Regions from separate parts of the Mycobacterium sp. pV006 genome, predicted to be linked through region 1. Evidence: predicted binding sites of a transcription regulator. Region 1 holds the regulator's gene; the other holds the start of a gene.

What was found. Region 1 encodes LexA, which represses DNA repair genes until DNA is damaged. Its sites were predicted from a motif close to CGAACANNTGTTCG; they were not measured.
Region 2: the regulator LexA is predicted to act here: its motif matches at 12,128-12,141, upstream of ACAG25_RS08665 (HNH endonuclease signature motif containing protein).

What each region holds. Positions count from the first base shown of each region.
Region 1 covers NZ_JBGGKT010000009.1:139,098-155,031, forward strand. Annotated here, with positions in the region: gene ACAG25_RS15615 (DUF3039 domain-containing protein) at 1-219, opposite strand, end outside; gene ACAG25_RS15620 (DUF3099 domain-containing protein) at 326-727, shown strand; gene sigB (sigma-70 family RNA polymerase sigma factor SigB) at 875-1,834, shown strand; gene ACAG25_RS15630 (iron dependent repressor, metal binding and dimerization domain protein) at 1,964-2,656, shown strand; gene ACAG25_RS15635 (DUF4192 domain-containing protein) at 2,659-3,708, opposite strand; gene ACAG25_RS15640 (proteasome assembly chaperone family protein) at 4,003-4,983, shown strand; partial or broken gene ACAG25_RS15645 (PhzF family phenazine biosynthesis protein) at 5,047-5,238, shown strand; gene ACAG25_RS15650 (ISL3 family transposase) at 5,427-6,701, shown strand; partial or broken gene ACAG25_RS15655 (PhzF family phenazine biosynthesis protein) at 6,719-7,216, shown strand; gene nrdR (transcriptional regulator NrdR) at 7,229-7,693, opposite strand; gene ACAG25_RS15665 (LysM peptidoglycan-binding domain-containing protein) at 7,808-8,290, opposite strand; gene lexA (transcriptional repressor LexA) at 8,488-9,195, shown strand; gene ACAG25_RS15675 (LGFP repeat-containing protein) at 9,219-11,330, opposite strand; gene ACAG25_RS15680 (molybdopterin guanine dinucleotide-containing S/N-oxide reductase) at 11,492-13,774, shown strand; gene ACAG25_RS15685 (DEAD/DEAH box helicase) at 13,747-15,060, opposite strand; gene hflX (GTPase HflX) at 15,271-15,934, opposite strand, start outside.
Region 2 covers NZ_JBGGKT010000004.1:184,379-200,312, forward strand. Annotated here, with positions in the region: gene secY (preprotein translocase subunit SecY) at 1-822, shown strand, start outside; gene ACAG25_RS08605 (adenylate kinase) at 819-1,364, shown strand; gene map (type I methionyl aminopeptidase) at 1,365-2,162, shown strand; gene ACAG25_RS08615 (MarR family transcriptional regulator) at 2,159-2,650, shown strand; gene ACAG25_RS08620 (cytochrome P450) at 2,655-3,701, opposite strand; gene ACAG25_RS08625 (GAF domain-containing protein) at 3,698-4,900, opposite strand; gene ACAG25_RS08630 (response regulator) at 4,897-5,559, opposite strand; gene ACAG25_RS08635 (HAD family hydrolase) at 5,664-6,413, shown strand; gene ACAG25_RS08640 (glycosyltransferase) at 6,386-7,693, opposite strand; gene ACAG25_RS08645 (TetR/AcrR family transcriptional regulator) at 7,741-8,424, shown strand; gene mmsB (3-hydroxyisobutyrate dehydrogenase) at 8,390-9,265, opposite strand; gene ACAG25_RS08655 (acyl-CoA dehydrogenase family protein) at 9,285-10,448, opposite strand; gene ACAG25_RS08660 (CoA-acylating methylmalonate-semialdehyde dehydrogenase) at 10,457-11,977, opposite strand; gene ACAG25_RS08665 (HNH endonuclease signature motif containing protein) at 12,146-13,519, shown strand; gene ACAG25_RS08670 (dTDP-4-dehydrorhamnose 3,5-epimerase family protein) at 13,486-14,112, opposite strand; gene rfbB (dTDP-glucose 4,6-dehydratase) at 14,109-15,104, opposite strand; gene ACAG25_RS08680 (LLM class F420-dependent oxidoreductase) at 15,129-15,934, opposite strand, start outside.

The DNA of each region.
Region 1 (15,934 bases):
GTAGATCCGCTTGCAGTCCGGGCACACCGGCGACCCCGGCTTGGCCGACCGGGTGACCGGAAAGACCTCGCCACACAAGGCGACCACGTGGGTGCCCATCACCGCGGATTCGGCGATCTTGTCCTTCTTCACGTAGTGGAAGAACTTGGGAGTGTCGTTGTCGGTCCCGTCGTCGACGCGTTCGTCGGTATCGGTGCGCTCGATCGTGTCGGTTTGCATGCGCCAATTGTGCCTGCCCACCGATCGGTAAGAAATGCGACCGGTTCACCCGGCCGCAGATGTGCGACAGTGGAGGTATGTCCTTGCGATCCGGTCTGCGTCGCTCGTGCGTGATCACGAGCTGAACTTCGACGACGACGGGCGCCCGGTCCTCATCACCCGGGCGGCACCGGCGTATGAAGAGCAACACCGGGCACGGGTCCGCAAGTACCTGACGCTGATGTCGTTCCGCATCCCGTCGCTGATCCTGGCCGCGGTGGCCTACGGCATCTGGCACAACGGGTTGATCTCACTGGCGATCATCGTCGCGGCGATCCCGCTGCCGTGGATGGCGGTGCTGATCGCCAACGACCGTCCGCCGCGCTCGGCCGACGAGCCCCGCCGCTACGACGCGGCACGCCGGGTCGAACTGTTCCCCACCACGGAGCTACCCGCCATCTACGACGGTGCGGTCGACGACCCGCCGCAATCGCGATCCGCCGAATTCCGCGGCGATCGTCCCAACTGAGCGGCTTCTGGCTCCATTCTCAGCACATTCTCAGGTCGGCCTCGAAAAACCGCAGATCAGAACGTGTGAACGCCTCCCATCGTGGGAACTCTTTGCCCGTCGAGGGCGTTGTAACTCACGAAAGTTCCACCCGATCAGGAGGCCGTCATGGCAAATGCCACCACCAGCCGCGTTGACCAAGACCTGGATGCTCAGAGTCCAGCCGCAGACCTGGTGCGGGTGTACCTCAACGGAATCGGCAAGACAGCGTTGCTGACCGCCGCCGACGAGGTCGAGTTGGCCAAGCGGATCGAGGCGGGGCTGTACGCCCGACATCTCCTCCAGACGCGTAAGCGCTTGGGTGAGAACCGCAAACGCGACCTCGCGGCCGTCGTGCGCGACGGCGAGGCGGCCCGGCGTCACCTCCTCGAAGCCAACCTGCGCCTCGTCGTGTCTCTGGCTAAGCGCTACACGGGCCGCGGGATGCCGCTGCTGGACCTGATCCAGGAAGGCAACCTCGGCCTGATCCGCGCGATGGAGAAGTTCGACTACGCCAAGGGATTCAAGTTCTCCACCTACGCCACCTGGTGGATCCGTCAGGCGATCACCCGGGGCATGGCCGACCAGAGCCGCACCATCAGGCTGCCCGTCCACCTGGTCGAACAGGTCAACAAGCTGGCTCGGATCAAGCGTGAGATGCACCAGCACCTCGGCCGCGAAGCCACCGACGAAGAGCTCGCCGAAGAGTCGGGCATCCCGGTGGAGAAGATCAACGATCTGCTCGAACACAGCCGCGACCCGGTCAGCCTGGACATGCCGGTCGGCAGCGACGAAGAGGCGCCGCTGGGCGACTTCATCGAGGATGCCGAGGCCATGTCCGCCGAGAACGCCGTGATCTCGGAGTTGCTGCACACCGACATCCGCTACGTGCTGGCCACCCTCGACGAACGCGAGCAGCAGGTGATCCGGCTGCGGTTCGGTCTCGACGACGGACAGCCGCGCACCCTCGACCAGATCGGCAAGCTGTTCGGCCTCTCGCGCGAACGCGTCCGCCAGATCGAGCGTGAGGTGATGGCCAAGCTGCGCAACGGCGAGCGGGCCGACCGGCTGCGCTCGTACGCCAGCTGATACTTCACCCAAACGTGGGCCCGCCGACGGCGGGCCCTCGTGCTGTCCGCGCATGTGGCACGCCTCGCCCGACGAAGCGGGCAGTTCAGGGACAAGAAACGGTAGACTCGCGGCGACGGAGGGTGTGCCATGAACGATCTTGTCGATACCACTGAGATGTACCTGCGGACGATCTACGACCTCGAAGAGGAGGGCGTGATCCCACTGCGTGCGCGCATCGCGGAGCGTCTCGAGCAGAGCGGCCCGACCGTCAGCCAGACCGTGTCCCGCATGGAGCGCGACGGACTGCTGCACGTCGCCGGCGACCGCCACCTCGAGCTGACCGAGAAGGGCCGTGCGCTCGCGGTGGCGGTGATGCGCAAGCACCGACTCGCCGAGCGTTTGCTCGTCGATGTGATCGGGCTGCCGTGGGAGGAAGTGCACGCCGAGGCCTGCCGCTGGGAGCACGTGATGAGCGTCGATGTGGAGCGGCGGCTCGTCCAGGTGCTGAACAACCCCACCACCTCGCCGTTCGGCAACCCGATCCCGGGTCTGTCCGAACTCGGTGTCGGCGACCAACTGATCGACGAGGCGTTCAACCTGGTGCGGTTGACCGAGCTGCCGGCCGGGATGCCGGTGGCCGTCGTGGTTCGCCAACTCACCGAACACGTCCAGGGTGACGTCGAGCTGATCGCCCGCCTCAAGGACGCCGGTGTGGTGCCCAACGCCCGCGTCACCGTCGAGGTCAACGACCACGGTGGCGTGAACATCCTCATCCCCGGTCACGAGCAGGTGGATCTGCCGCACGAGATGGCACACGCCGTCAAGGTCGAGAAGGTCTGACCTCACCCCGCCCGGCGTCCGAAGAGACGCCGCGGCGGCAGTTCCACGCCCAGCTGCCGCGCCAGCCGGTACCCGGTCCGCGCGAGCTCGCGGATTCGTTCCGGACGCATCCCGGACTGCAACGCGGTGTCGAGCATGCCGGCCATGGCATGGTCCGGCCGGCATCGCAGCGCTGCGTCCAGCGCGATTCCTGCCAACGGACCGTCCCCGCGGGCGTAGGCCGAGAACGCCAAAAGGACCAGGGCTTCCGCGCGCCAGGGGGCAGGAAGGCGTCGGGCCAGGTCCGCCCAGAGACTCTCGGCCATCCCCGCCTTGTCGCCCACCGCGAGCGCGTAGAGCGGGTCGCGCACCCGGGGATCGGTGAGGGCCCATGCCAACCGTGCCGAATCGGCGTCTCCGAGCGCTTCGCCACCGCCCACCCTGGCGGCGCAGGCCAGCGCGTGTTCGATGTCGGCGCGTGCCTGGGCGGGTGGCCGCGTCGAGGACACGGGACCGGCCCGGCGGATGACGTGTTCCAGTGCGGCGCTGCGCGCGGGATCGGCAACCGCCACCACATCGACCAGATCGGACCGCCGCGCATACAGACGGCGACCGTCGAGTACAGCGGCCACGGCGAGCGGGGACGCGCTGGGGTCCTCGACGACCCCGGATTCGCCGCAACCGTCCGCGCAGTGCCAGCGCGCCCCGGCCTCGACCCGCTCGACGACGTGCACCGCGAACAGCTCCACGTCATGAGCTTCGAGGTGGACCGCGAGCAGTCGGGCGATCTGCCGGTGGTCCTCGGCACACGTGGGGCAGGACGCCCCGGTCTGGTCGACCAGCACGCCGATGGCGCTCTGCGCCCCGGATGCCGCAGCCAGTTCGGCGAGTTGCGGCAGCGAGCCATTCAGGTCGTCGTCGACGTCGGCACGTAGGACCGCACCCATCTCGCCGTCGGCGACGGTGACGAGCACCAGCGATTGTTCGGGGACGAAGCCGAGGACAGCGGGCAGGGCGGCGATCAGGACGCCGGGACGGTCGATCGGGCAGCCGGAGGGCGGTGAAGTGGTCATGGAGCAAACCTCGCAACGGACTCCGACGATTCGTCGACGTCGACACCCATGCGGACCGCAGCTGGGGATCAACGCGGCTCTGGGGATAACCTGCCCCGCCGCCCCGCGAACGTCGTCCGGCGTTTCTGACCTGACGGCGCAGGGTAGACGCACTGGCACCACCGTGGGAATTTCACACCTGTTGTGTACGTTCGACATACTCGATGGCCCGACGACCACGCACGGGCCGCGGGACGGTACAACACAGGTGACGGCAAAGCCCGTCACACCGAAGCGGGCGAGGAGGCGAGCACCATGGGCAATCACGACGATCCAAGTCAGCACTATCAGCCTGAACAGACCGGCATGTACGAACTCGAGTTCCCGTCTCCCCAACTGACCGCAGCCGATGGTCGCGGCCCGGTGCTGATCCACGCGTTGGAGGGCTTCTCCGACGCCGGCCGCGCGATCAAGCTCGCCGCGCAGCACCTGAAGAACTCACTGAACACCGAGCTCGTCGCCTCGTTCGCGATCGACGACCTGCTCGACTACCGGTCCCGTCGCCCCATGATGACGTTCAAGACCGACCATTTCACCGGATACGAAGAGCCCGAACTGAACCTCTATGCGCTGCACGACAGCGTGGGCACCCCGTTCCTGTTGCTGGCCGGACTGGAGCCCGACCTGCGGTGGGAACGCTTCATCACCGCGGTGCGCCTGCTCTCCGAGCGCCTGGGGGTGCGCCGCGTCGTCGGGCTGGGCGCCATCCCGATGGCTGTCCCGCACACCCGTCCCACCACTCTGACCGCGCATTCCAACGACAAGGAACTGATCGCCGACCATCAGCCGTGGGTGGGTGAGGTCCAGGTGCCCAGCAGCGTGTCCAACCTGCTGGAGTTCCGGATGGCCCAGCACGGATACGAGGTCGTCGGATTCACCGTGCACGTGCCGCACTATCTGGCCCAGACCGACTATCCGGCGGCTGCGGAAAGCCTGCTGTCGGAGGTCGCGCGCTCGGCATCGCTGCAGATCCCCACGGCGGATCTGGCCAAGGCGGCCGCCGAACTCTACGAGAAGATCAACGAGCAGGTCGCTGCCAGCCCAGAGGTCGCTCAGGTGGTCGACGCGCTGGAGCGCCAGTACGACGCGTTCGTCGCGGCCCAGGAGAACCGGTCGCTGCTGGCCCGCGACGAGGATCTGCCCAGCGGTGAGGAACTCGGCGCGGAGTTCGAACGGTTCCTCGCTCAACAGAGCGGTGAGAAGTACCGCAAGGATGGGGAGACCGACAGCCCCTGATCCGTCCGGCGGCGGGCGACGCAACCGGGACCCGGGGTGAGGTCAGCGACGTAGCATCGGGACATGGCCATCGATGTGACGGTGCTGCGGGTGTTCACCGACCGGGACGGCAACTTCGGCAATCCGCTCGGCGTAGTGGACTCCGCGACCGTCGACCCCACCGACCGACAACGGATTGCGACCCAATTGGGTTACAGTGAAACGGTTTTCGTGACGGTTCCGGGTGAGCACGGCCACTCCGCACACGCCCATATCCGGCTCTTCGTGAACGAGAGTGCACCGGTTGTTGCGGATATCCGCGCCGATTGGTCGTGTCGGTGAGCTGAGGTGGGCCCTCGGTGGGTGACGATTCGGGTTCCTACACCTTGCCACCAACCACCGCGCCGAGGGGACCCGTGCCTGAGGTTACTGCTTGTCCACCGTCTGTTGTCGCCGACACGATCATGCGCACCATCGAGTTGGGGGTGACGATCACCGACGCCGCCGTCGATGACACCCAGACCACCATCTTTTGTACGCCGGTGGCCCGTGATCCTCGGTGCCCGGATTGCGGCCGTGAGGGCACGTATCGCGACACCGTGGTTCGGCCGTTGACCGACCTGCCGGTGGCCGGCTACCCGCTGGTGTTGCGGGTTGCCGTGCCCCGCTACCGCTGCATCACAGCCGAGTGCGGGCGGGCGGTGTTCAACCAGAACCTCGGCAAGCTCGCCGAGCCGCGCTCGTCAACGACGCGGCGCTGCGCCCGGTATGTGTTGCGGCGGTTGATGATCGACCGCACCACCATCGCCGCGATCGCCGCCGAGCTCGGCCTCAGTTGGCACACCGTGAGCAGCATCGCGATGCGCGCCGTCGCCAGCCTGACCGCCGCCGCCGGAGGCGACCGGCTCGACGGGGTGCGGGTCATCGGGGTCGACGAACACCGCTGGGCGCCCCGACGCCGCGGCACCGAAGGGTTCGTCACGCTGATCATCGACCTCACCCCGGTCCACGACGGCACCGGGCCCGCTCGGCTACTCGACCTGGTAGAAGGCCGCTCGGCGGCAGCACTGACCAGCTGGCTTGATGAGCAGCCACCGGCATTCCGCGAGCAGGTCGAGGTCATCGCGATGGACGGCTTCGGCGGCTACAAGACCGCCGCCACCGAAGTGTTGCCCGACGCGACCGCGGTGATGGACCCCTTCCACGTCGTTGCGCTGGCCGGCGCCAAGCTCGACTTGACCCGTCAACGCATCCAACAGGCCACCTGTGGTCATCGTGGCCGCAGCGGGGATCCGCTCTACGGGGTGCGACGCACCCTGCGCACCCGGCTGCCGTTGCTCACCGGCCGCCAACGGGCACGACTGGAAGCGGTGTTCGCCGACGAGGACCATCTCGCGGTCATGGTGACCTGGAGTGTGTATCAGCGCATTATCGCCGCTTACGGCCACCCCGACCGGCGTCGCGGCAAGACCATGATGACCGCGGTCATCGACTCACTACGCCGCGGCGTGCCCGCCGTGCTCGACGAACTGACCCAGCTCGGCCGCACCCTGCACCGGCGCCGCGTCGACATCCTGGCGTTCTTCGATCACCACACCTCCAACGGGCCCACCGAAGCCATCAACGGACGCCTGGAAGCCCTACGGCGCAATGCCCTCGGATTCCGAAACCTCAGCCACTACCGTTGGCGCTCACTGCTCCACAGCGGCGCACTCCACACACTGGTGAATGCACTCTGAATTACGAAGAGCCCCATATCCACACCCCGACCACCGAGCTGCCCTTCGCGGGCCACCCGACGGTCGGCGCCGCGTGGTGGCTGAGGGACCGCGGCGCACCGGTCAAGACCCTTCAGGTGCCGGCCGGTGTCGTGCAGGTCGGCTACCGTGACGACGTGACGTCGGTCAGTGCCCGCGCCGCCTGGGCACCCGATTTCGTCATCCACGAGATCGCAAGCCTCGACGAACTTGCTGCCGCCGACCCGGACGACTACGGCGACGACGTCGAACACTATCTGTGGACATGGGCCGACGAGGCGTCGAACACCATTCGCTCCCGAATGTTCGCTCCGCACCTCGGGATTCGTGAGGACGAGGCCACGGGCGCGGCCGCGGTACGCATCACCGAGTACCTGAGTCGCGACCTGACCATCGTGCAGGGACGAGGTTCGGTCATCCACACGACATGGAGTCCGGAAGGCTGGGTGGAAGTCGCCGGCCGTGTCGCCGACGACGGGGTGCGCCGGATCGACTGAGCGGCGGCGAACTCAGCTCTGCGTGGACACTTCGCGGTGGGCCCGCAGCGCCTGGATCTCGCGCTCGAAGTCCTCGGCCGACGAGAAGGAGCGGTACACCGAGGCGAACCGCAGATAGGCAACCTCGTCAAGGTCTCGCAACGGTCCGAGGATCGCCAGCCCCACCTCGTGGCTGGGGACCTCCGGAGACCCGGTGGCGCGCACCGCGTCTTCGACTTTCTGCGCCAACTGGTTCAACGCGTCGTCGTCGACCTGCCGACCCTGACAGGCGCGCCGGACCCCTTTGATGACCTTCTCGCGACTGAAGGGTTCGGTGACTCCGCTGCGTTTGACCACGGCGAGCACCGCGGACTCCACGGTGGTGAACCGCCGGCCGCATTCCGGACAGGAGCGGCGGCGACGGATGGCCTGCCCCTCATCGGTCTCTCGGGAATCGACGACGCGGGAATCAGGATGCCGGCAGAAAGGACAGTGCACGTCCACTCCTTCGCCGCATCGACAGAACGCTTCGAACGTTCTCGAGCCTACCTGCGCGACGCCGCGACGCCCTGACGCCAGTCCGATCGGCACATGTCGTTTCATCGTCGGGGGTCAGGCGACGGGCGCGATCAACGTCTGGCCCGCATTCAGGGCGACGGTCTCGAGTTGATTCAGTTCGCGAATCTTCGCCACGACGTCGGCCACGGGCGCCTCGGGCGCAACCCGGCGGGCCACGTGCTGGAGCGACTCGCCGGCCTGCACCTGGACCACCGCCAGTTGTGTCGGCACCGCGGCCTGGGCGCCCTGTACCCCGCCGACCTGAGCCACCAGCCCCAACCACACGGTGATGGCCGCCGCCACGAGGGCCAGCATCACGGTGGTGGCCGGGGTGATGGGCCGGCGACGGTGCGGGGCGCGGGACACCGCGACGCCGGTGCCGCGATGACGGATGGGGGCCACCGCAGGGCGGCGCGACCCCGACGGGGCCGTCGTCGCCGGCACTCTGGCCGGACGTGCCCGCCTGGTCCGGGTCCCGCGCTCCCACCCGGCCTCGGTGATCTCGCCCCACGTTTCGGGTGTGTAGATGACCGTCATGTCGCCCCGCCTCTCGTTCTGCTTTCGCCTGTGTGTTCGAACTGTAGTCGACCATGTGTTCGATTGATAGAACATGTGATCGAACTGTTGCAGACGCTAACGGAGCCCACTGACAAGTCCGGGCGGACCGAAACGATGCCGACACGCGGTCGAACACATGTTTGATCGTGTCCGGACTCTGGGATACATTCGGACACATGAGCGATGACAGCAGCGACACCACGGCCGGCTCCGCCACCAGCACCGCCGGTGATCGCAGGTCAGGCCTGACCGAGCGCCAGCGCACCATCCTCGAGGTGATCCGAGAGTCGGTCACCAGTCGCGGCTATCCCCCGAGCATCCGGGAGATCGGGGACGCGGTAGGGCTGACCTCGACGTCGTCGGTGGCCCATCAGCTGCGCACCCTCGAACGTAAGGGCTATCTGCGCCGGGACCCGAACCGTCCGCGCGCGGTGGACGTACGCGGACTCGAGGAGACCGCCGCGGCGGCCGTGCCCGCCACCGAGGTCAGCGGTTCCGACGTGCTGCCCGAGCCCACGTTCGTCCCGGTCCTCGGTCGGATCGCAGCCGGCGGTCCCATCCTGGCCGAGGAAGCTGTCGAGGACGTGTTCCCGCTCCCCCGCGAGCTCGTCGGCGAGGGGTCGCTGTTCCTTCTCAAGGTCGTCGGCGAATCGATGATCGACGCGGCGATCTGCGACGGGGACTGGGTCGTGGTCCGTCAGCAGAACGTCGCCGACAACGGCGACATCGTCGCCGCCATGATCGACGGGGAGGCCACGGTGAAGACGTTCAAGCGCACGCGTGGCCAGGTCTGGCTGATGCCGCACAACCCGGCGTTCGATCCGATCCCCGGCAACGATGCCGCCATTCTCGGCAAGGTGGTCACCGTCATCCGCAAGGTGTGACCGGCCGCCGCGTCGCGGCAAGGCTAGCGACTGCGCACGAATCCGTTCGTGATCGCCATCTCCTCGCTGGCGAACCACAACTCGGCAGGCGCGTCGGCGTAGTCCCCGTCCTCGGGGGTCCAGTACAACCCTGAGCGGGTATCGGCTTTGACCGGGTAACCCTCGGGCACCTCACGCGGATCGTCGAGGGGCATGTGCACCGCGGTACCGCCCGGAGTCGGCTCGTCATCGTCGATGCGAGCGTGGCGGCCGGTGTCGGTCATTGCGTCCCTTTCGGCGTTGGGTCCCACGGGCACGGCGGTCACCAGAGGTTCTCGGTCCGCCTCGACCAGCGGTTCGTCGTCGTAGTAGTCGTCGTAGTCGTCCGGCTCGCCGGACTCGTCGTAGTCCTCGATCTCCTCGGCCGTCGGGATCCGGGTCGGTGTCGTGTCGACGGCGTCGGGATCTTCCTCGAAGGCACCGAGATCCGACTCGTCGTCACGAGCAGCGCCGTCGAAACCCTCGGGGTCCCGCGGTTCTTCGGGTACGGACGGCACCCCCCAGAAGCTCAGCGGTGTCGGCTCCACGTCCTCGGAGATCGCAGAGGATGCCGACGGTTCCGGTGGTGTCGCCGTCGCGACCGCGCTCAGACCCTCGCGGGCGTAGCGGTCACCGAACAACTCGTCCTCGTCGTCGGAACCCGCGCCGTACCCCCCGGAGTCCGCGCCGGCGCCGAACGAGCTGCGCGGCGTGTCGTATCCGTCGTCATAGCCTGCGTCGGGCCCGAACGGGTCGTCGCCCGCGCCGCCGCGGTTGCGCAGCACCACGAAGCCGACGACCCCGACGAGCGCGAGCAGTGCCACGATGGCCACCAGCCACCACCACGACCACTGCAACCCGGTGCCCTCGTCGTCGGCGGTCTCGGCCTGCGGCGAGGCCGGGGTGGCCGGCGGGGTCTGCTGCGCGGGCACCTCCAGCCCGGCCAGTTCCGCGGTCAGATTCCCGGGTTCAGCGGTGAACTTCCGGCTCGCGGTGTCATAGGTGATGGCGCCGTTGCTGAACCGCTGGGTGATGACGTTGCCGTCCTGGGACTGATCCGCCACAGGAGCGCCGAGCGCACCGGCAGCGCCGCCGAGCTTGTCCCACGCGGCTCTCATGGCGCCGCGCACGATCACCGCTCCGTGGTCGGGTGTCCAGAAGATCACCGGGTTGTCCGCGGCGGCGAAGGTGCCCATCCGGCTGGGCGCGATGCCGCCGTCGGATTCGCTGCTGGTCGGGAACCCGAGATCGCCCTCGGGACCGCCGACGCTCTCGTATTTCTCGAGCACCTGCCCGGTGACGACATTGGCGCCGGTTTCGGGACTGTAGAAGATCTTGCCGTTGACGAAGTCCTGGCCGAGCCCGTCGTCACCGATCGGGTAGGGCTCGCCCTCGGCGGCACCCAGCGGACCGAGCGCACCACCGGCGGCGCGGCGGGCGGCGTTGATGGCCGAGACCGGGTCGTCAGGTACCGACAGGTCGGTCAACTGGCCTGCGAGTTCGGGCGGAACCGTGGTGAACGTCTTGGTGGCGGAGTCGTAGGACAGTTCACCTCCGGTGAACCTCTGCCGGACCACCGAGCCGTCGTAGGTCTCGTCGTCGGCCGGGACACCGAGCACCCCCGAGGACCCGCCGAGACGGTCCCAGGCGGCGTTGATGGGACCGCGGACGACCCGCGCACCTGTGGCGGGTGTCCAGAAGATCACCGGGTTGTCGGCTGCGCTGAACGTGCTGTTGCGGCTGCCTTCGGCACGGCCGGGACCTTCGTCGATCTTCGGGAAGCCCAGGTCGCTGTCCGCGGGACCGCCGAGGGCCTCGTACTTCTCCAGGATCGCGCCCTGCATGAAATGGGCGCCGGTGTCCGGGCTGAAGAACATCTTGCCCGCTGCGAAGTTCTGCGCGAAGCCCTCGCCGACGGGGTACACGTCGCCGGAACGGGGTCCCAGCGGACCGGCGTCTCCCCCGGTGGCCTCCCATGCCGCGGTGATGGCGCCGCCGGCCTCCACCTCCGGTTGTGCAGTCGCGACAGGCGCCAGCAGGAACGCCGTGGCGAGTCCCAGCAGCCCGATCGTCAGACGACCGACCCCACGTTTGCGCAGCATGTGCTGCCGGATCATTCATCCTCCCCGCGGTCGGCGATTCGGTCCTGCGAAGTTACCGCGTGCTCTCACTCTGCTTGAGAGGGCCTCGATAACCAAGGAACCTCGCCGGTTCACCCAAAGATTATGCGCCGGTCACCGGACTGTGACCTGCCTGTAGTGGTCACTAGACTCCCCGGATGCCCACCCCGCGCAGTCTGACCCATTGGGGTGCGTTCGCAGCGACGGTCGCCGACGGCGACATCACCGCCGTCGCTCCGTGGGGTTCCGACGACCCGTCACCGGCCCTGGGCAACCTCCCCGGCTCGGTGCGTCACACCTCCCGCGTCACCGGTCCGGCAGTGCGCCGGGGCTGGCTCGACGACGGTCCGGGACCGAGCGAGTGCCGCGGAGCCGACGAGTTCGTCGCGGTGTCGTGGGAGGAACTCGAGGACCTGCTCGCCGCCGAGCTGCGCCGGGTCATCGACCGGTACGGCAACCAGGCCGTCTTCGGCGGGTCGTACGGATGGTCGAGCGCCGGTCGGTTCCATCACGCCCAGAGCCAGGTGCACCGCTTCCTCAACTGCCTCGGCGGCTACACCTTCTCCCGGCACTCCTACAGTCTGGGCGCCACCGGGGTGATCATGCCGCGGGTGGTCGGCACCCACGACGACCTGTTCAAGCGCTCCACGCAGTGGGACGTCATCGTCGACCACACCGACCTGATGGTCTGCTTCGGCGGCGTCGCGCTCAAGAACACCGGCGTCAACCACGGCGGCACCACGGCCCATCCGGCTCGTGCCGCCCTGGGGCGGTTCCTCGATCGCGGCGGCCAGGTGGTCTCGGTGTCGCCGTTGCGCGACGACTTCACCGGACCGTGCCGGTGGTGGCCGGTCAAGCCGGGCACCGATGTCGCCGTCATGCTCGGCCTGGCCCATGTGCTGGCCACCGAGTCTTTGGCCGACGAGGATTTCCTGGAATCGCACTGCACCGGCTACCGGCGGTTCGAGCGCTACCTGCTCGGCGCCGACGACGGGGTCGCGAAGACGCCGCAGTGGGCGGCCGGGATCAGCGGTCTGGACGCCGACGATCTGGTCGCGCTGGCGCGCCAGATGGCGGCGTCGCGCACGCTGGTCACCGTCAGTTGGTCGCTGCAGCGTGCCCGTCACGGCGAGCAGGCCCCGTGGATGGGCCTGACGCTGGCCGCGATGCTGGGTCAGATCGGCCTGCCCGGCGGCGGCTTCGGACACGGCTACGGCTCGATGAACGAGCCGGGTCTGGCACCGCTGCGGTGCGGGTTGCCGCGGTTGCCGCAGGGGGTCAATCCGGTGCCGTCGTTCATCCCTGTGGCCGCGATCAGCGACCTGCTGCTGCAGCCGGGGCAGCCGTTCGACTACAACGGCGAACGCCTGACCTACCCCGACATCAGATTGGTGTACTGGGCCGGCGGCAACCCGTTTCACCATCACCAGAACCTGCCGCGGCTGCGGCGGGCGCTGCACCGGCCCGACACGGTCGTGGTGCACGATCCGTACTGGACCGCGATGGCGCGGCACGCCGACATCGTCGTGCCGTCGACGACGTTCGCCGAGCGCGACGACCTGTCCGGTTCCCGCAACGACCCCGTGCTGATGGCGATGCCCCGACTGGTGCCGCCCTACGCACAGGCCCGCGACGACTACGACACCTTCGCCGCGCTGGCCCACCGGCTCGGGGTGGGCGCCGAGTTCACCGAAGGCCGCACATCGGCGCAGTGGCTGGCCCACATGTACGACTCATGGTCGCGGACACTCGATTTCGCGGTGCCCACCTTCGAGGAGTTCTGGCGCCAGGGACATCTGCGCCTGCCCACCGAAACCGGGTTGACGTTGCTGGCCGACTTCCGGCGTGACCCGCACGGGCACCGCCTGGCAACGCCGAGTGGGCGCATCGAGATCTTCTCCGCCGAGATCGACGCGTTCGGATACGACGACTGCGCCGGGCACCCGAAGTGGTTCGAACCGGCCGAATGGCTCGACGCACCCTCGGCGCAGCGCTATCCGCTGCACCTTCTGGCCAACCAGCCGGCGGTGCGGCTGCACAGTCAACTCGACGGCGGGGCGACCAGCCGACGCTCGAAAGTGGCGGGCCGCGAACCGATCCGGATGAACCCGGCCGATGCCCGCGCGCGCGGCCTCACCGACGGGGACGTGGTGCGGGTGTTCAACGACCGAGGGGCCTGCCTGGCCGGTGTGGTCGTCGACGACGCGGTGCACGCCCGGGTGGTCCAGTTGTCCACCGGCGCGTGGTTCGACCCGGCCGATCCGGCCGATCCCGATGCGATGTGTGTGCACGGCAACCCGAACGTGCTCACCGACGACGCCGGGACCTCGTCGCTGGCCCGGGGCTGCAGCGGGGCACACACGCTGGTGGAGGTGGAGAGGTTCACCGGTGACGCGCCATCGGTGCGCGCGTTTCAGCCGCCCGCGTTGGTGGCCCGCTGAGCGGGGCGACGCGGCCGGCGGCGCCGCGGGCGCTGCTGGTTGGCCGGGGCGCGGCCGCGCTCGGGGGCACGTGCTGCGGGGGTCGCGGTCGGCTGGGGAGCGCGGCGCAGCGGTGCAAGCTCACCGACGAGGGCGTGCACTTCGTCGGAATCGGCGTGAACGTCGGTGGGGCGCACGGTGATTCCGGCGCGTTTGAGGAGCTGCTGGGTGTCGCGACGCTGCTCGGGCAGGACCACGGTGACGACGTCGCCGTCGCTGCCGGCCCGCGCGGTACGTCCCGACCGGTGCAGATAAGCCTTGTGTTCCATGGGCGGATCGACGTGGACGACCAGTTCCACGTTGTCGACGTGCACGCCGCGGGCGGCGATGTCGGTGGCCACCAGCACGCGGGCCGAACCGTCGGCGAACGCGGCGAGATTGCGCTCGCGTGCCGGTTGGCTCAGGTTGCCGTGCAGGTCGACTGACGGTACGCCGGCCTCGGTGAGCTGCTTGGCAAGCTTGCGCGCCTGATGTTTGGTGCGCATGAACAGGATTCGCCGCCCGGTGCCGGAGGCCAGCCGGTGCACCAGGGCCTTCTTCTCCGAGGTGCCGTTGACGTGGAACACGTGGTGGGTCATCTGCACCGGCGCCGCGTCGACCTCGTCGACCGAATGCAGCACGGGGTCGTGCAGGAAGCGGCGCACCAGTTTGTCGACGCCGTTGTCCAGCGTCGCGGAGAAGAGAAGCCGCTGACCGTCGGCGGGTGTCGCCGACAGGATGCGCGTCACACCGGGCAGGAACCCGAGGTCGGCCATGTGGTCGGCCTCGTCGAGCACGCTCACCGCGACCCCGTCGAGACGGATGAGCTTCTGCCCCATCAGGTCTTCCAACCGACCCGGGCAGGCCACCACGATGTCGACGCCGGCGCGCAGCGCGTCGACCTGACGCTTCTGGGAGACTCCGCCGTAGATCGTGGTGACCCGCAGCCCGCAGGCCTGCGCCAGCGGTTCCAGGGTCGCGGTGATCTGGGTGGCCAGTTCCCGGGTGGGGGCGAGCACCAGTCCGGTCGGTCGCGACGGTTGGCGCCGTTGCCCGGTCAGCGCGGCGACCAGCGGCAGCGAGAACGCGAGCGTCTTGCCGCTGCCGGTCTTTCCGCGACCTAGCACGTCGCGCCCGGCCAGGGCGTCGGGCAGCGTCGCGGTCTGGATCGGGAACGGCGCGGTGATGCCGCGCGCGGTCACCGCGGTCACCAGCGGTGCGGGCACGCCGAGGTCAGCGAAGGACAACGAGGACACAGAGGTGGTCATGAACGATCTTTCTGTCAGTGCCGTTTCGGGCGGTGTGTGCCCGAGCGACCGCGACAGGAAGTCCAGCGGTGATGCGCACACGGTGGCGGCTTCCACGAGGTGGTCGACGCCGTGATGGATGGTCTGAGTCGGCAGGAAAGCGGGAACATGTCCGCGGCCGACGCTCACAAAGCCTAGCGCACCAGGCCGGTATGAGCGTATTCGTACAGGTCAGGGTGTGGTGAAGTCGGCCAGGACGGCGGCCAGCGCCACCGGAACCCGCGCCTTGATGCGGGTGCCCTCTGCGATGTGCTCGGCAGCGTCGACGCGTCCGTCGGCGTGCACGCGGGCCACCAGGTCGCCCCGGTCGTACGGGATCGTGACATCCACGGCGACGTCGGTGGGCACCACCAGTTCGGCCATGCGGGCACGCAACCGGTCCAGCCCGTCGCCGGTGTGCGCCGACACGAACACCGCTCCGGGCAACGCACGGCGCAGCTGTGCCAGCGTCAACCCGTCGGCGGCGTCGATCTTGTTGACCACCAACAGTTCCGGCGGTGAGGCGATGCCGTACTCGGCGACCACCTCGTTGACCACCTGCCGCACGGCGTTGATCTGCGCCAGCGGGTTGACGTCGGAGCCGTCGACGACGTGGACCAGTAGGTCGGCGTCGACGACCTCTTCGAGCGTCGACCGGAACGCCTCGACCAGCTGGGTGGGCAGGTGCCGGACGAAGCCGACGGTGTCGGTCAGCACGAACGGCCGGCCGTCGTCGAATTCGCCTCGGCGCGTGGTCGGTTCGAGGGTGGCGAACAGTGCGTTCTCGACCAGCACACCGGCGCCGGTCAGTGCGTTGAGCAGACTGGACTTGCCCGCGTTGGTGTAGCCGACGATG
Region 2 (15,934 bases), on a different contig from region 1:
GCCGGCGCGGCGCTGGTGATGTGGATGGGCGAGCTGGTCACCGAGCGCGGCATCGGCAACGGCATGTCCCTGCTGATCTTCGCCGGTATCGCGGCCCGCATCCCGGTCGAGGGCAACATGATCCTGGAGGACCGCGGTGGGCTGGTCTTCACCATGGTCTGCGTCGCGGCCCTGGCCATCCTGGTGGCCGTGGTGTTCGTCGAGCAGGGTCAGCGCCGCATCCCGGTGCAGTACGCCAAGCGCATGGTCGGTCGTCGCATGTACGGCGGCACGTCGACCTACCTGCCGCTGAAGGTCAACCAGGCCGGCGTCATCCCGGTCATCTTCGCGTCGTCGCTGATCTACATCCCGCATCTGATCAGCCAGTTGGTGGCCAGCGCGGGCGACGGCACCAACACCAGCTGGTGGCAGACGTTCGTCGCGGAGAACCTGACCAACCCCGCCGACCCGATCTACATCGGCATCTACTTCGGTCTGATCGTGTTCTTCACGTACTTCTACGTGTCGATCTCGTTCAACCCGGACGAACGCGCCGACGAGATGAAGAAGTACGGCGGCTTCATCCCCGGTATCCGGCCCGGTAAGGCCACCGCCGACTACCTGAGGTTCGTGCTGAGCCGCATCACGCTGCCCGGCTCGATCTACCTGGGTGTGGTGGCCGTGCTGCCGAACCTGTTCCTGCAGATGGGCAGCGGCGCGACGTTGCAGAACCTGCCGTTCGGCGGTGTCGCGGTGCTCATCATGATCGGCGTCGGTCTGGACACCATCAAGCAAATCGAAAGCCAGCTGATGCAGCGCAACTATGAAGGGTTCCTCAAGTGAGAATCGTGTTGTTGGGGCCGCCCGGGGCGGGCAAGGGAACGCAGGCTGCGAAGCTGGCCGAGAAGCTCGGTGTTCCCCACGTCTCGACCGGTGACCTGTTCCGGTTCAACATCACCAACGGCACCGAGCTGGGCCTGGAGGCCAAGAAGTACCTCGACGCCGGCGACCTGGTCCCCGCGACGCTGACCAACGCGCTCGTCGACGACCGGCTCGACGACGAGGACGCCGCCCAGGGCTTCATCCTCGACGGCTTCCCGCGCTCGGTGGAGCAGGCCAAGGCGCTCGACGGGATGCTCGAGAAGCGCAACCTGTCGCTGGACGCGGTGCTGGAGTTCCGGGTGCCCGAGGAGGAATTGGTCACCCGGCTGAAGGGCCGCGGTCGTGAGGACGACACCGAGGACGTCATCCGCAACCGGTTCAAGGTCTACCGCGACGAGACCGCGCCGCTGCTGGACTACTACCGCGACACGGTGACCACCGTCGACGCCGTCGGTGAACTCGACGCGGTGTTCGAACGCGCGCTCAAGGCGCTCGGCCGCTAGATGGTGTCGCTCCCCGGCTTGCGCACCCGCAAGGTCGTTCCCCAGCGCACCGCGGGCGAGCTCGACGCGATGGCCGCGGCGGGCGCCCTGGTCGCGGCGGCGCTGAAGGCCGTGCGCGCGGCCGCCGCGCCCGGGGTCAGCACCAAAGAGCTCGACGCCGTCGCCGAATCCGTCATCCGCGACGGCGGCGGGATCCCGTCGTTCCTCGGCTACCACGGATTCCCGGCGACGATCTGCGCCTCGGTCAATGACCGCGTCGTACACGGCATCCCGACGGCCGAGGAGATCCTCGCCGAGAGCGATCTGGTGTCGATCGACTGCGGTGCCATTCTCGACGGCTGGCACGGCGACTCCGCCTTCACGTTCAGCGTCTGCGCGGCCCGATCCGACGATCAGGCGCTGTCGGACGCCACCCGCGAGTCCATGGAGGCCGGTATCGCGGCGATGATTCCCGGCAACCGGCTCACCGACGTCTCGCACGCCATCGAGTGCGGCACCCGGGCGGCGGAGAAGCGGCATGCCCGCTCGTTCGGCATCGTCGCCGGCTACGGCGGGCACGGCATCGGCCGCGAGATGCACATGGACCCGTTCCTGCCCAATGAAGGCTCGCCGGGACGCGGCCCGTATCTGGCGCCGGGTTCGGTGCTGGCCATCGAGCCGATGCTGACGCTGGGCACCAAGCGCACCGTGGTGCTCGACGACGAGTGGACCGTGGTGACCGCCGACGGCTCGCGTGCCGCGCACTGGGAACACACCGTCGCGGTCACCGACGACGGACCGCGCATCCTGACGTTGTGACCAACCGGGACCCGATCGCGGTCGCGCGCGCCAACTGGGAGAGCAGCGGGTGGGGTGACGTCGCCGACGGGATGGTCGCGGTGACCTCGGTGATGCGGGCCCACCAGATTCTGTTGGCCCGCGTGGAGAACGCGTTGCGGCCCTACGATCTGAGTTTCTCCCGCTACGAACTGCTGCGGCTGCTGGCGTTCAGCCGCACCGGCGCCCTGCCGATCACCAAGGCCTCCGACCGGCTGCAGGTCCACGTCACCAGCGTCACGCACGCGATCCGGCGGTTGGAGGCCGACGGGCTGGTCGAGCGGCTGCCGCACCCGACCGACGGACGCACCACGCTGGTGCAGATCACCGACCTGGGTCGGTCGACGGTCGAGGACGCCACCGTCACGCTGAACAACGACGTCTTCGCCGACATCGGCATGTCCGACGCCGAGTCGCGGGCGCTGACGGCGTCGATCCAGACGCTGCGCCGCAACGCCGGCGACTTCTGATCCCTCAACTCAGTCGCAGGGTCAGCTCCGAGAATCCCGCGGCGGGATACCTGGCGGCGACGGCCCGCCCGCCGGGCGAAATGTGCCGCGTTGCGGCGAACAGCTCCTCGAGCACGATCCGGAACTCCATGCGCGCCAGGGGCGCCCCGGGGCAGACGTGGATACCGCGCCCGTACAGCAGGTTGCGCGACGGGTCGCGCCCGAGCCGGAACTCGTCGGCGGCGTCGAATGCGTCCGGGTCGCGGTTGGCCTCCGCCCAGACCACCGTCACGGGCGCATCGGCGGGAATGCGGACGTCGCTGAGCGTGACCTCGTGCGTGGTGCGCCGCCGGTTGGTGATCAGCGGGGCGTGCAGGCGCAGGATCTCGTCGCAGGCGGGTTCGATCAGCGTCGGGTCGGCGCGGAGCCGGTCCTGCACCTCGGGGTGGGCGGCCAGGAAGTGCGCGAGGATGCCGACGCCGGCGGCGATGGTGCCGAGCTCACCGACGGTCCAGTTCCGCACGATCGAGACGATCTCGTCGTCGCGCAGCGGCCGACCCTCGACGACCTCGCCCAGCAGATCGGTGGTGACGTCGGCCGGCGCATCCGGGCCCCGCCGCGCGTCGAGTTGCTCACGGATATGGCCGTCGAACTCCAACGCCACCGCCGACATCGCCTCCCGGTCCTGGGCGTGCACGGCGGCGTGGTTGCTCTTGATCCAGCGGCGCAGCGGTTCCCGCAGGGAGTCGGGCCAGCCCATGAAGGCGCATTGCGCGCTGCCCGCGTAGGGCTCGGCGAACGTCTCGACGAAGTCGAACTCGTCATCGCGCGGCAGCGCGGCCGCCAGCTCCGCGGTGATCGCGCGCAGGGTCGGTTCGAAAGCGGTCATCCGGTCGGCGGTGAAGTAGCGGTCGACGACGGCGCGAAAGACCGTGTGCTGCGGGGGATCCATGCCGTTGGGCACCGAGACATGCCGCTGGGACACGACGTTGGAGAACTCGCCGGGGTGGTCGAGGACGTGGACGACATCGGCGTGCTTGTCGACCTCGAATGTGTGGTGGGTTTCGGTCACCGGGGTGCCGCCGCAGGAACGGGAACGGTCGCGGTCACGGTGGTGCCGGCGCCCGGACGCGACCGGATGTTGAGCCGTCCCCCCACGATCTCCGCCCGCTCAGCCATCGACAACAGACCGTAGCCGCCCATCTCGTCGGCACCCAGCGGGTGCTCGAAGGTGTCGAAACCGACGCCGTCGTCGGCGATCTCCAGCCGCGCGACGTCACCGTCTACACGGAACGTCAACCGCGTCGAACTGGCCCCGGCGTGTTTGACGACGTTCTGCAGGCACTCCTGGGCGATGCGATACAGCGCGAGCTCGATGTGGTCGGGCAGCCGGGTGTCGGCGAGGTCGACCTCGATCCCGATCTGGGGGATCGACCGGGCCAGGCTGGCCAGACCGCCGGACAGCCCCAGGTCGTCGAGCACCGGTGGGCGCAGCCCGCTGATCGCGGCCCGCGCCTCCTGCAGCGTCAGATCGGCGAGGTCGCGGGCCCGTTCGAGCTGCTCGGTCAACGCGGCCCGGTCGTCGAGCGCCTGGGCCGCGGCATCCAGACGGTAGGACAGCGTGACCAGCCGCTGGGAGATGCCGTCGTGGATGTCGCCGGCCAGCCGGCGGCGCTCCAGTTCCTGCGCCTCGATCACCTGCTCGACGAAGTTCTCGTGCGCGCGTTCGCGGGCCGCGAGCTGCCGGTGCAGACGCGCCTGGTGCATCGCCCCGGCAATCAGCCGGCCGATCACCAACAGCAGCTCGACGTCGCGGTCACCGAAATCGCGCTCGGCGACGGTGTGCACATTGAGCACTCCCACCAGGCCTCCCGGGGCGGTCTCCATCGGCACCGACACCATGGAGGTGAAGTCGCGGCCGCGCAGCGACTGAAACGGCAGATACCGCGGATCGGACTCCTTGTCCCGCAGGATCACCACCGGTTTGCGGTTGCTGGCGACCCATCCCGAGATGCCGTGCCCGAGCGGCAGCCGGATCTTGCCGACCTCGGAGTCGAACGGCGGAGTGGCGCCGGCCAGGGTCAGCGATCGCTCGGTGTCGTCGAGGACGTGGACGAAGCACACGTCACTGTCGGTGGACGCCGTGATCATCCGGGCCGCGGCTGCGGCCAGGGGCTCCACTCCGGGCCCGCTGGAGGCCGCTTGGATGAGTTCGCGCAGCAGCGCCAACTCCCGGTCTGCGGTCAGGACGGCGCGGGCGGACGAGCTCATTGGTAGATGCCTTCCCGCAGCGCGGTGGCCACCGCGCCGGTGCGGTCGCTGACCCCGAGCTTGCGGTAGATCGAGCTCAGGTGGGTCTTGACGGTCTCCTCGCCGATGATCAACTTCGCCGCGATGGCGCGGTTGGACAGCCCGTTGACCACCAGGGCCAGGATCTCGCTCTCCCGCTGGGTCAGCCCCTGGCGGGCGCCGGGCCAGAATTCGTCGCGCTGCAATCGCGCGGCGGTGTCGACGGCGCGCGCGGCCATGCCGGGATCGATCGCGGTGGCGCCGCCGTGGGCGAGTTCGAGCTGACGGACGAGTTCCTCGCTGCTGATGCTCTTGAGCAGGTAACCCGCCGCGCCGACCCGCAACGCCTGGAACAAGTACTGCTCGTCGTCGTACACCGACAACATCACGACCTTGCGCCCCGGGTCGCGGGCGCGCAGTTGGGCGCAGACGTCCAGCCCGCTGGACCCCTGCATGCGCACGTCGCACAGCACGATGTCGGGATCGTGTTCGGTCACCACGTCGAACACGTGGTCGGCGCCGACGGCCTGACCCACCACGGTGACGCGGCTGCCGAATGCGGCCAGCATCGCCTTGAGCCCTTCGATGACCATCTCGTGGTCGTCCACCAGCACGATTCGCACCGGGGCAGCGTCGGCCATGACCCAACTCTAGGGGCGCGCCCGCCCGGCGCCGGGCAAGATGGCGCGGCGAATCCCCCTAATGGGGGAGGCGGAGCAGATGTGATCTGCGCCACCATCTGTGCATGCAGCCTATCGACGGGAAAGCGTGGCGGGCCGGCCGGTTCTGGTGGGACTGGCCGCGGCCCAGTGACGCGAACATGGTTCCGCTGCGCGCGGTGGTCGTCGACCTCGACGCCCTCGCCGACATCGACCTGGCCGGGCACCTGCCCGCGTTCAACGCGGCGTTCGCCGAACTCGGCCTGGACATCACCTGGTCCGTACAGCGCTACCGCCAGCTCCGCGTGCTGTCCGACGAACGCACCCGGGTTGCCGCCGAACTGCGCAAACGCGGCGTCCGCTGCGAATGCGACGTGCTGGCCGAGTTGCTCGTCGACGAGATCTGCGCGACCAAGGCGATGATTCTCGCCGAGACGATCCTCGACGCCGATGTGGCGCCCCGCCCCGACATCGCCGAGCTGATCACCGAGGCGCTCGGCGCGGGTGTCGCGGTGGCCGTGGTGAGCACGGGAAGCCACACCTGGGTGGAGCCGCTGGTGCGTCAGCTGATCGGCGACGGTGTGGTTTCGGCCGTGGTCACCGCCGACGACGCCCAGGACGGGGATCTGTATCAGCACGCCCTGGCCGAGCTGGGCGTGACGCCGAACGACTCGCTTGTGTTCGCGGGGTCTCCGGCGAGTCAGCGCGCTGCGACGGCGGCCGGGGTGCCCACGGTGCTCGTCGCCGACGACGACGGCCGCGCGCCGTTGCACCTGGCCGATTGTCAGCAGGTGCGTGACACCTGGAATCAGTCACACTCGATCACGGCGGCCTGAGCGCGTCGCCGGCTGACGTCGTCGATGACGCCGGTGAGCACCTGGTATCCGCTGCTTGCCGCCATCTCGTTCGCCATACGGCGCGCCGCGCCGCGGTAACTCGGGTCTTCCAGCACGCGCCGCACCGCGCGACGCAGGGCAGGGACTGCGGGGCGCTCGCGGCGGATCTGCACGCCGACCCCGGACCATGCCACGCGGGCGCCGACCTCGGGCTTGTCCTCTTTCCCGCCCGTGGCCACGATCGGCACGCCGTAGCGCAGCGCGTACTGCACGCCTCCGTATCCGCCGTTGGTGACGAAAACATCGGTGCGCGGCAGCAATTCGTCGTACGGCAGGTATCCGGCGGCGCGCACGTTGGCCGGCAGAGCCGGCAGCGTGTCCAACGGTCGGCCGCCTGTGGAGACCACGACCAGGACGTCGTCGTCGGCGAGCGCACGCGCGGTCGGGACGATCAGCTGGGTGTAGTCCTTGTTGGCGATGGTGCCCTGCGTGACGTGCACGATCCTGCGGGTGCCGTCGAGGTCGCCCCACCACGGCGGTAGCGGCGCCTGCGACCCGCTGGCCGACAACGGTCCCGCGAAGTGCACGTGCGACGGTAGGTCCGAGCGCGAATATTCGAACGACGGCACGGTGAACTGGACGACCGCGTCGGCGTGGCGCAACCCGTCCATCACGGAGAACGGCAGGTCGGTGCCGTGCAGCTGCCGGTGGATCTCGTTGCTCAGGTCGGTGGCCCCGCGCAGCACGCGCCGCGTCATCCGCTCCAGCACCGCGTTGCGGGCGCGGTTGCCCCACCGCGCGGGTGCCAGCCCGAGCCCGAACGGTGCGACGTCCGGGCTCGACATCGACATCGGCAGCACCCCGCAGTAGACGATCGGCGGTCGCGTGGATGACGGATAGCCCAGCAGGAACGAGGCGGCCGCGAAGGTCGGTTCCACGAGCAGCACGTCGACGGCTTGCTCGGCGTGTGCCGCGAGCACGGCTTCGACCTGCGCCGGGACGGGACGCACGAACATGTGCTCGATGTCGAACGCGACGGCGTTGACGCCGTGCAACGCGGCGCGTTGGGGGAACCGGACGTCGGGGTCCACGCGGTCGTCGTAGTCGGCGTCGCCGCGGAGGGCGATGTGCCGGGCGCCGGTGTCGGTCACGGCCTCGGCGAACCGGGAGCCGGTGAGGAAGCGGACGTCGTCGCCGCGGGCGACGAGGTGACGGGCGACGGCCAGCAGCGGTGTGACGTGGCCGTGGATCGGCACGCTGGCGATCAGGATCGAGGCCACGGTGGCTCCTTCGGAGATTTGAATACCGGCAGGTAGTATTCAGTACCATGGCATACAGGTCAATATCCGATCCGGACGAATCGACGCGCCGCTACCGGTCCGAGCTCCGACGCCAGCAAGCCGAGCAGACCCGGCATGCCGTCGTTTCGGCCGCGGCGCGGCTCTTCGCCGAGAACGGATATGCGCGCACCACACTGGCCAAGATCGCGTCCGAGGCCGGGGTGTCGGTCGAGACCGTGCAGACCCACGGACCGAAAGCCGCGTTGATGATCGCGGCGGTCGAGTACAGCGCGTTCGGGCGAAGCGGCGACCGGAACATCCTCGACGGCGACGTCGGGGAGCGGTTGGCACAGATCGACGACCCGGTGGCGGCAGCCGAGTTCGTGGTGTCGATGCAGGTGGAGTTACACAGGCGCTCAGCCCACACCGCGCGGGCGTTGTTCACCGGTGCGGCGATGGACGCCACTCTGGACCGCTACCTCGAGGAACTACTGGCCGGCATCAAACGGCAGGTTCGCCGCGTCCTGGTGGTGTTCCGCGAACAGGGTTGGCTGCGCGAGGATCTCCCGTTCGACGAGCTCGTCGAGACCGCAGCGCTGCTCGCCGACGTCGAGACCTATCTCAAGATCGTCGACCGCGGCAGGTGGAGTGAGCAGGCCTACCGGAAGTGGTTGCGCCGGATGCTGATCGAGACGGTCATGCGCCCCGCAGCAGTTCGATCACCGCGCTGAAGTCCTTGTCGGCGTGGTCTTTGACGAACTCCGCGTAGATCTCGGCGGCATGTGAGCCCAGCGGCGCTCGGCTGCCCGTCGATTCCACCGCGGCCATCGCCAGGCCGAGGTCCTTGTTCATCAGCGCGGCCGCGAATCCCGGCTTGAAATCGTTGTTGGCCGGCGACGTCGGGACAGGGCCGGGCACCGGGCAATTGGTGTGCACCGCCCAGCAGTTGCCCGTGGCGCCGGTGATCACGTCGAACAGCGACTGCGCCGGCAGGCCGAGCTTCTCGGCCAGCACGAAGGCCTCGCCGATCGCGATCTGCTGCACCGCGAGCACCATGTTGTTGCACAGCTTGGCGGCCTGGCCCGCGCCGGACGCGCCGCAGTGGATGATCTTGCCCGCCATGGGTTCCAGCACCGGCTTGGCCCGCTCGAAGGCCTCGTCTTCACCGCCGACCATGAACGCCAGCGTGCCCGCCGTGGCGCCCTTGATGCCGCCGGAGACGGGTGCGTCGATCTGGGCCAGCCCCCGGTCGGTGGCCTGGGCGTGGATGGCGCGGGCGTCGTCGACGGAGATCGTGGAGGTGTCGATCAGCAGCGCTCCGGACTTGGCCGCCGGCACCACCTCGTCGTACACCGACTTGACGATGTTGCCGTTGGGTAGCGACGTGATGACCACGTCGGCGTCGGCGACCGCGGCGGCGCCGGTGTCGAAGACCTTTGCGCCCTTGGCTTTTGCCGCCTCCTTCAGCTCGGCGACCAGGTCGAAGGCGTGCACCTCGTGGCCGGCGCCCACCAGGTTCGCCGCCATCGGGCCGCCCATGTTGCCCAGGCCCAGGAACGCGATCGTCGTCATCTGTTATCCCCGTCGGTTGTCAGGATGCGCGGGCTTTACCAGCGGCTGCCCGCCCGATCACCACGCGCATGATTTCGTTGGTGCCTTCCAGGATCCGATGCACCCGCAGATCGCGGACGATCTTCTCCAGGCCGTACTCCCGCAGATAGCCGTAGCCGCCGTGCAACTGCAGCGCCTGGTCGGCCACCTCGAAGCACGCGTCGGTGACGTAACGCTTGGCCATCGCGCACAGCTCGACCTTGTCGGGATGGTCGGCGTCGAGAGCGGTTGCGGCGCGCCACAACAACACCCGCGAGGTCTCCAGCGCGGTGGCCATGTCGGCCAGGGTGAACCGGATGGTGGGCTCGTCGAGCAGCGAACCGCCGAACGCGTGCCGGTCGGCCAGATACGCCCCGGCCTTCTCGTAGGCGCTCTGCGCACCGCCCAGTGAGCAGGCCGCGATGTTGATGCGACCGCCGTTGAGCCCCTTCATCGCGATGCCGAAGCCGGCACTCTGACCGTCGGGCCCACCGAGCATCGCGTCGGCGGGGACCCGCGCGCCCTCGAAGATCACCTGTTTGGTGGGTTGGGCGTTCCAGCCCATCTTCTGCTCGTCGGTGCCGAAGCTCAGACCGGGTGTGTCCTTGTCGACGACGAACGTCGAGATACCTTTCGGTCCGTCGTCGCCGGTGCGGGCCATCACCACGTAGACGTCGGAGGACCCGGCGCCGGAGATGAACTGCTTGACCCCGTCGAGGATGTAGTCATCCCCCGACCGAACGGCTTTGGTGCGCAACGCACTCGCGTCCGATCCGGCACCCGGCTCGGTCAGACAGTAGCTGGCGATGGCGTCCATCGACGCCAGCCGCGGCACCCACTCCTTGCGCTGTTCCTCGGTGCCGAAGCTGTCGACCATCCACGCGCACATGTTGTGGATGGACAGGAACGCCGCCACCGTCGGATCCGCGGTCGCGAGCTTCTCGAAGATGCGTACCGCGTCGATGCGGCGCAGCCCGCTGCCCCCGGCGTCCTCGCGACAGTAGATGGCCGCCATGCCGAGTTCGGCGGCCTCGCGCAGCACGTCGGTGGGGAAGTGGTGCGTCTCGTCCCACTCCAGGGCGTGCGGCGCGAGGCGCTTCTCGGCGAACGCGGCGGCCGTCTCGGCGATGACGCGCTCGTCCTCGTCGAGGCCGAAATAGTCCATATCGCTTGCTACTTCATGGTGGGGATGACGAACTCGGCGCCGTCCTTGACGCCCGAGGGCCACCGCTGGGTCACGGTCTTGGTCTTGGTGTAGAACAGGATCGAGTGCGGGCCGTGCTGGTTGAGATCGCCGAAGCCGGACCGCTTCCAGCCGCCGAACGTGTGGTAGGACACCGGCACCGGGATCGGCACGTTGACGCCGACCATGCCGACCTGGACCTTGGCCACGAAGTCGCGCGCTGCGTCCCCGTCGCGGGTGAAGATCGCCACCCCGTTGCCGTACTCGTGTTCGGTGGGCAGCCGCAGCGCCTCGTCGTAGTCGGCCGCGCGCACGATGCACAGCACGGGCCCGAAGATCTCATCGGTGTAGATCGACATGTCGGTGGTGACGTGATCGAACAGGGTGGGGCCGATGAAGTAGCCACCCTCGAGGCTCTGATCATCGAAAGTCAGCTCGTCCGAAGCGCGCTCGCGTCCGTCGACCACCAGTTCGGCGCCGGCTTCGACACCCTGGGCGATGTAGTCCTTGACGCGATTGAGTGCGGCCTCGGTGACCAGCGGGCCGTAGTCGGCCTTGGGGTCGAGGCTGTGGCCGACGCGCAGTTCCTTGACGCGCTCCACGAGCCGGGCGCGCAGACGGTTCGCGGTCTCTTCGCCGACCGGGACCGCGACGCTGATGGCCATGCACCGCTCACCGGCGCTGCCGTATCCGGCGCCGATCAGCGCGTCGACGGCCTGGTCGAGGTCGGCGTCGGGCATCACGATCATGTGGTTCTTGGCGCCGCCGAAGCACTGCGAGCGCTTCCCGTTGGCTGCGGCGTTGGCGTAGATGTACTGCGCGATGTCCGAGCTGCCGACGAAGCCGACCGCCTGGATGTCGGGGTGCGTCAGGATCGCATCCACGGCTTCCTTGTCGCCGTGCACCACCTGGAAGACACCGGCGGGCAGACCCGCCTCGAGGAACAGTTCTGCGAGCCGGACCGGGACCGAGGGGTCGCGCTCAGAAGGCTTGAGGATGAACGCGTTCCCGCATGCCAGGGCGGGGCCGGCCTTCCAGAGCGGGATCATCGCGGGGAAGTTGAACGGGGTGATGCCGGCGACCACGCCGAGCGGCTGACGCATCGAGTACACGTCGATGCCGGTGCCTGCGCCCTCGGTGTACTCGCCCTTGAGCAGGTGGGGAATACCGATCGAGAACTCGATGACCTCGATGCCGCGCTGGATGTCGCCCTTGGAGTCGGCGACGGTCTTGCCGTGCTCGAGGGACAGCAGCTCGGCCAGCTCGTCGACGTTCGCGTTGACCAGCTCGATGAACCGCATCATCACGCGGGCGCGACGCTGCGGGTTCCACGCCGCCCACTCCTTCTGCGCTTCGACGGCCGAGGCCACTGCGGTGCCGACGTCGGCGGCGCTGGCCAGCAGGACCTGGGCCTGCACCTGGCCGGTGCTCGGGTTCAGTACGTCGGCGGTGCGCGTGGACGCGAGATCGCTGCGCTTGCCGTCGATGAAGTGGGGGATGCGTGTGGTCATGCCAAAGCCTTCTTCCGCGTCGATACTTGGATATCCTAGTAATTCGTCGCGGGCGACCGCAAGGGTTTGTTCGGGTCGGTTATCCCCAATTCCGAATTCCTCCACAGGCTGGCGTCCACCTGCAGTTTCGCACCCCGGCACCCAGTAAATCGAACTAGTGTTCGAGATATGAATGGTCCGGTCGCTTCGGCTCTTGCGGCACTGAAGGCCGCGCGGGACGCCGTGAACGCGTTGGACCTGACCGCGTCGAGTCACACCGAATTGCTCGAGGTGATGGACGCGCTGGAGGCGGATTCGCGGCGCGCGCCGGTGCTGGTGCACCGCGTCGTCAACCGGTTGGCGGCCGAGGCCAACCCCTTGCAACTCGGCGCCACGTCGTGGCCGAAGCTGATGGCGTTCCGGTTGCGGATCAGTGCGTCGGAGGCGCGTCAGCGCATCGATGCCGCGGCCGACCTGGGGTCGCGGACGGCGATGACCGGCGAAGCGCTGGCGCCGGTCTTGGAACACACCGCCGAAGCCCAACGTCGCGGTCGGATCGGTGCCGAGCACATCAAGGTGATCCGGCAGTTCTTCGCGACCCTCCCCGACGCGGTCGACGCCGAGACCCGCGTCGAGGCGGAGCGGACGCTTGCCCGAATCGCCGAACGCCAAGGACCGGACGGACTCCGCAAGGCCGCGAACCGGCTCCTCGCGTATCTACACCCGGACGGCGACTTCAGCGACGCCGAGCGGGCCCGCAAGCGCGGCGTGCACCTCGGACCCCAGCGTCCGGACGGCATGAGCCGGATCAGTGGGGAACTCACGCCGGAGGCCAGGGCGGTGTTCGAGGTGCTGTTCGCGAAGTTCGCCGCACCCGGCATGTGCAATCCCGACGACGAAACACCCGCCGTCACCGGTGATCCGGCCGATGGGACAGCAGCCAAAGATGGGCGGTCGCAGGTGCAACGTAATCACGATGCGCTGCTCGCGGTGGGTCGGATGCTGCTGTGCTCCGGGAAACTCGGTCAGCTCAACGGGCTACCCGTGACGGTCATCGTGTCGACCACGCTGCGCGAGCTGGAATCCGGTGCGGGACAGGCAGTCACCGGTGGTGGATCACTGCTGCCGATGCGTGATCTGATCCGCATGGCCGCCCACGCCCATCACTATCTGGCGGTGTTCGACGACCACACCGAGCAGGCCTTATACCTCGGACGGACCAAGCGGTGTGCCAGTGCAGCGCAGCGAATCATGTTGCACGCCAAGTATCGCGGCTGCACACGGCCGGGATGCGACGCATGCGGGTACCGTTGCCAGGCCCACCACGGCCGAGAGGACTGGAAGCGCGGCGGACAGACGAACATCGACGATCTGACGCTGGCGTGCAGGTCCGACAACCTGATGATCGAGAACACCGGCTGGACGACCGTGCAGCGCGATGACGGTCGCACCGAATGGATTCCGCCGCCGAGTCTGGACACCGGACAGGCCAGGGTGAACGATCTGCATCACCCGGAGCGGATGCTGCTCTACGCCGACGACCCGGGCGACGCGGCCTCGTGACGGAGCTGCTCGATGAAGGCCCGCGTCTCTTCCCAAGTGGGGAGCAGACCCGCGGTGCGCGCCTCGTCGAGGGTCGGCGCATCCCGGTCCCGGTCGGAGAGCAGCAGTTCCCCGTCGAAGCGCCAGTCGATCGCCAGTGCCGGGTCGACCGGACTGACGGTGTGTTCGCGGTCGGGGTTGTACGGCGCCGAGCACAGGTAGGTCACTGTGGACCGATCCTCCAGGGCGAGGAAGGCGTGCCCGAGCCCCTCGGAGAGGTAGATCGAGCGGTGGGCGCGGTCGTCGAGCAGGACGCTGTCCCACTGCCCGAATGTGGGGGAGCCGACGCGGATGTCGACGACCACGTCCAGGACGGCGCCGCGGGTGCAGGTCACGTACTTGGCCTGCCCCGGCGGCAGTTGCGCGAAGTGCACGCCGCGCAGCACCCCGGCCCGCGACACCGAGCAGTTGGCCTGCCGCAGGTCCAGCGGATGCCGGGTGATCCCGGTGAACTCGGTGTCGGTGAACCACTCGTGGAACGAGCCCCGGTCATCGGTGTGCACCACCGGCGTCAACTCCCACGCCCCGGGCACCGACAACTCGCGGGCGGTCACTGGCCGCGCTCCGCGTAGGCCGCCTCGACGCGCTCCTTGATCGGCGCCCACCATGCCTCGTTGGCGCGGTACCAGTCGATGGTCTGGCGCAGCCCGGATTCGAAGTCGGTGTGCGTCGGCGTCCAACCCAATTCGGTGCGCAGCGGTGTCGGGTCGATCGCGTAGCGCAGATCATGGCCGGCGCGGTCGGTGACGTGTTCGAAGTCGTCCTCAGCGCGGCCCATCAGGCGCAGGATGGTGCGCAGCACGGTCAGGTTGTCGCGTTCGCCGTCGGCGCCGATCAGATAGGTGCGACCGATCTGCCCGTCGGTCAGGATGCGCCACACCGCGCTGTTGTGGTCGTCGACGTGGATCCAGTCGCGCACGTTGGCGCCGGCGCCGTAGAGCTTGGGCCGGCGTCCGGTCAGCACGTTGGTGATCTGACGCGGGATGAACTTCTCCACGTGCTGGTAGGGGCCGTAGTTGTTGGAGCAGTTCGAAATCGTCGCGGCCACGCCGTAGGAGCGCACCCACGCGCGCACCAGCATGTCCGACGCCGCCTTGGTCGCCGAGTACGGACTCGACGGGTTGTACGGCGTCGCCTCGGTGAACCGAATCGGCTCGCCCAGCGGCAGATCGCCGTACACCTCGTCGGTGGAGATGTGGTGCAGGCGGACCCCGTGGCGGCGCACGGCCTCCAGCACGGTGAAGGTGCCGACGACGTTGGAGGCCACGAACGGCTGCGGGTCGGCCAACGCGTTGTCGACGTGCGTCTCGGCGGCGAAGTGCACGACGGCGTCGGACTCGCCGACCAACTGCTCGACCAGCGAGGCGTCGGTCACGTCGCCGGGGACCAGTCGGATACGGTCGGCCACCGGCGCCAGCGACTCCTCACTGCCCGCGTAGGTGAGCGAGTCCAGCACCGTCACGCCGACGTCGGGGCGGTCGCGGACCGTCGCATGTACGAAGTTCGCACCGATGAATCCCGCGCCGCCGGTAACCAGCAATCGCATGGGGGAACCCTACTTCGCGGGCGGTCAGCCGGTGGTGCCCAGCGGCCCGGCGAGCTCCTCGAGGGTGGACAGCAGTTCGTCGGCGCCGCCCAGCACCTGGATGGCGACGTGGTCGGCCCCGGCCTGCAGATGCTCGATCAGCCGCGCGGCGATGTCATCCGGGGTGCCGTGGGCGACGACGGCGTCGATGAAGCGGTCGGTGCCGGGATGTTCGAGATCCTCGTCGGTGAAGCCGAGGCGCTTCCAGTTGTTGCGGTAGTTCGACAGGTCCAGATAGAAGTCGACGGCGCCCCTGCCGATCTCGCGGGCCTTCTCACTGTCGGTGGTCAGCACGACCTTGTGCTCGGGCGCCAACAGCACGGTCGGGCCTACCAGCTCGCGCGCCTGCCCCGTGTGCACCGGGGTGGTCAGGTACGGGTGTGCGCCCGCGCTGCGCTGCGCGGCCATCTGCAGGACCTTCGGGCCGAGTGCGGCGATCACCCGCCTACTGGTCGGGACCTTGGCGGAGTCGAGGATGTCCAGGTAGTCGCCCAGCGCCTTGTACGGGGTCGCGTACTGCTCGGTGTGCTCGGGGTGGCCGACGCCGACGCCGAGGACGAAGCGGCCCGGGAAGGCCTTTTCGATGCGGTGGTAGGACTCGGCCACCTCGCGCGCGTCGGCGGTCCAGATGTTGACGATGCCGGTCGCGACCTGCAGGTTGTCGGTGGCCTCGAGAATCGGTTCGACGAACGACAGGTCCGCCGCGGGCGACCCGCCGACCCAGACCGTGCCGTAACCCAGCTTCTCGATCTCGGTGGCCTGCTCCGGGGTGACGGGGCCGGCAGTCCACA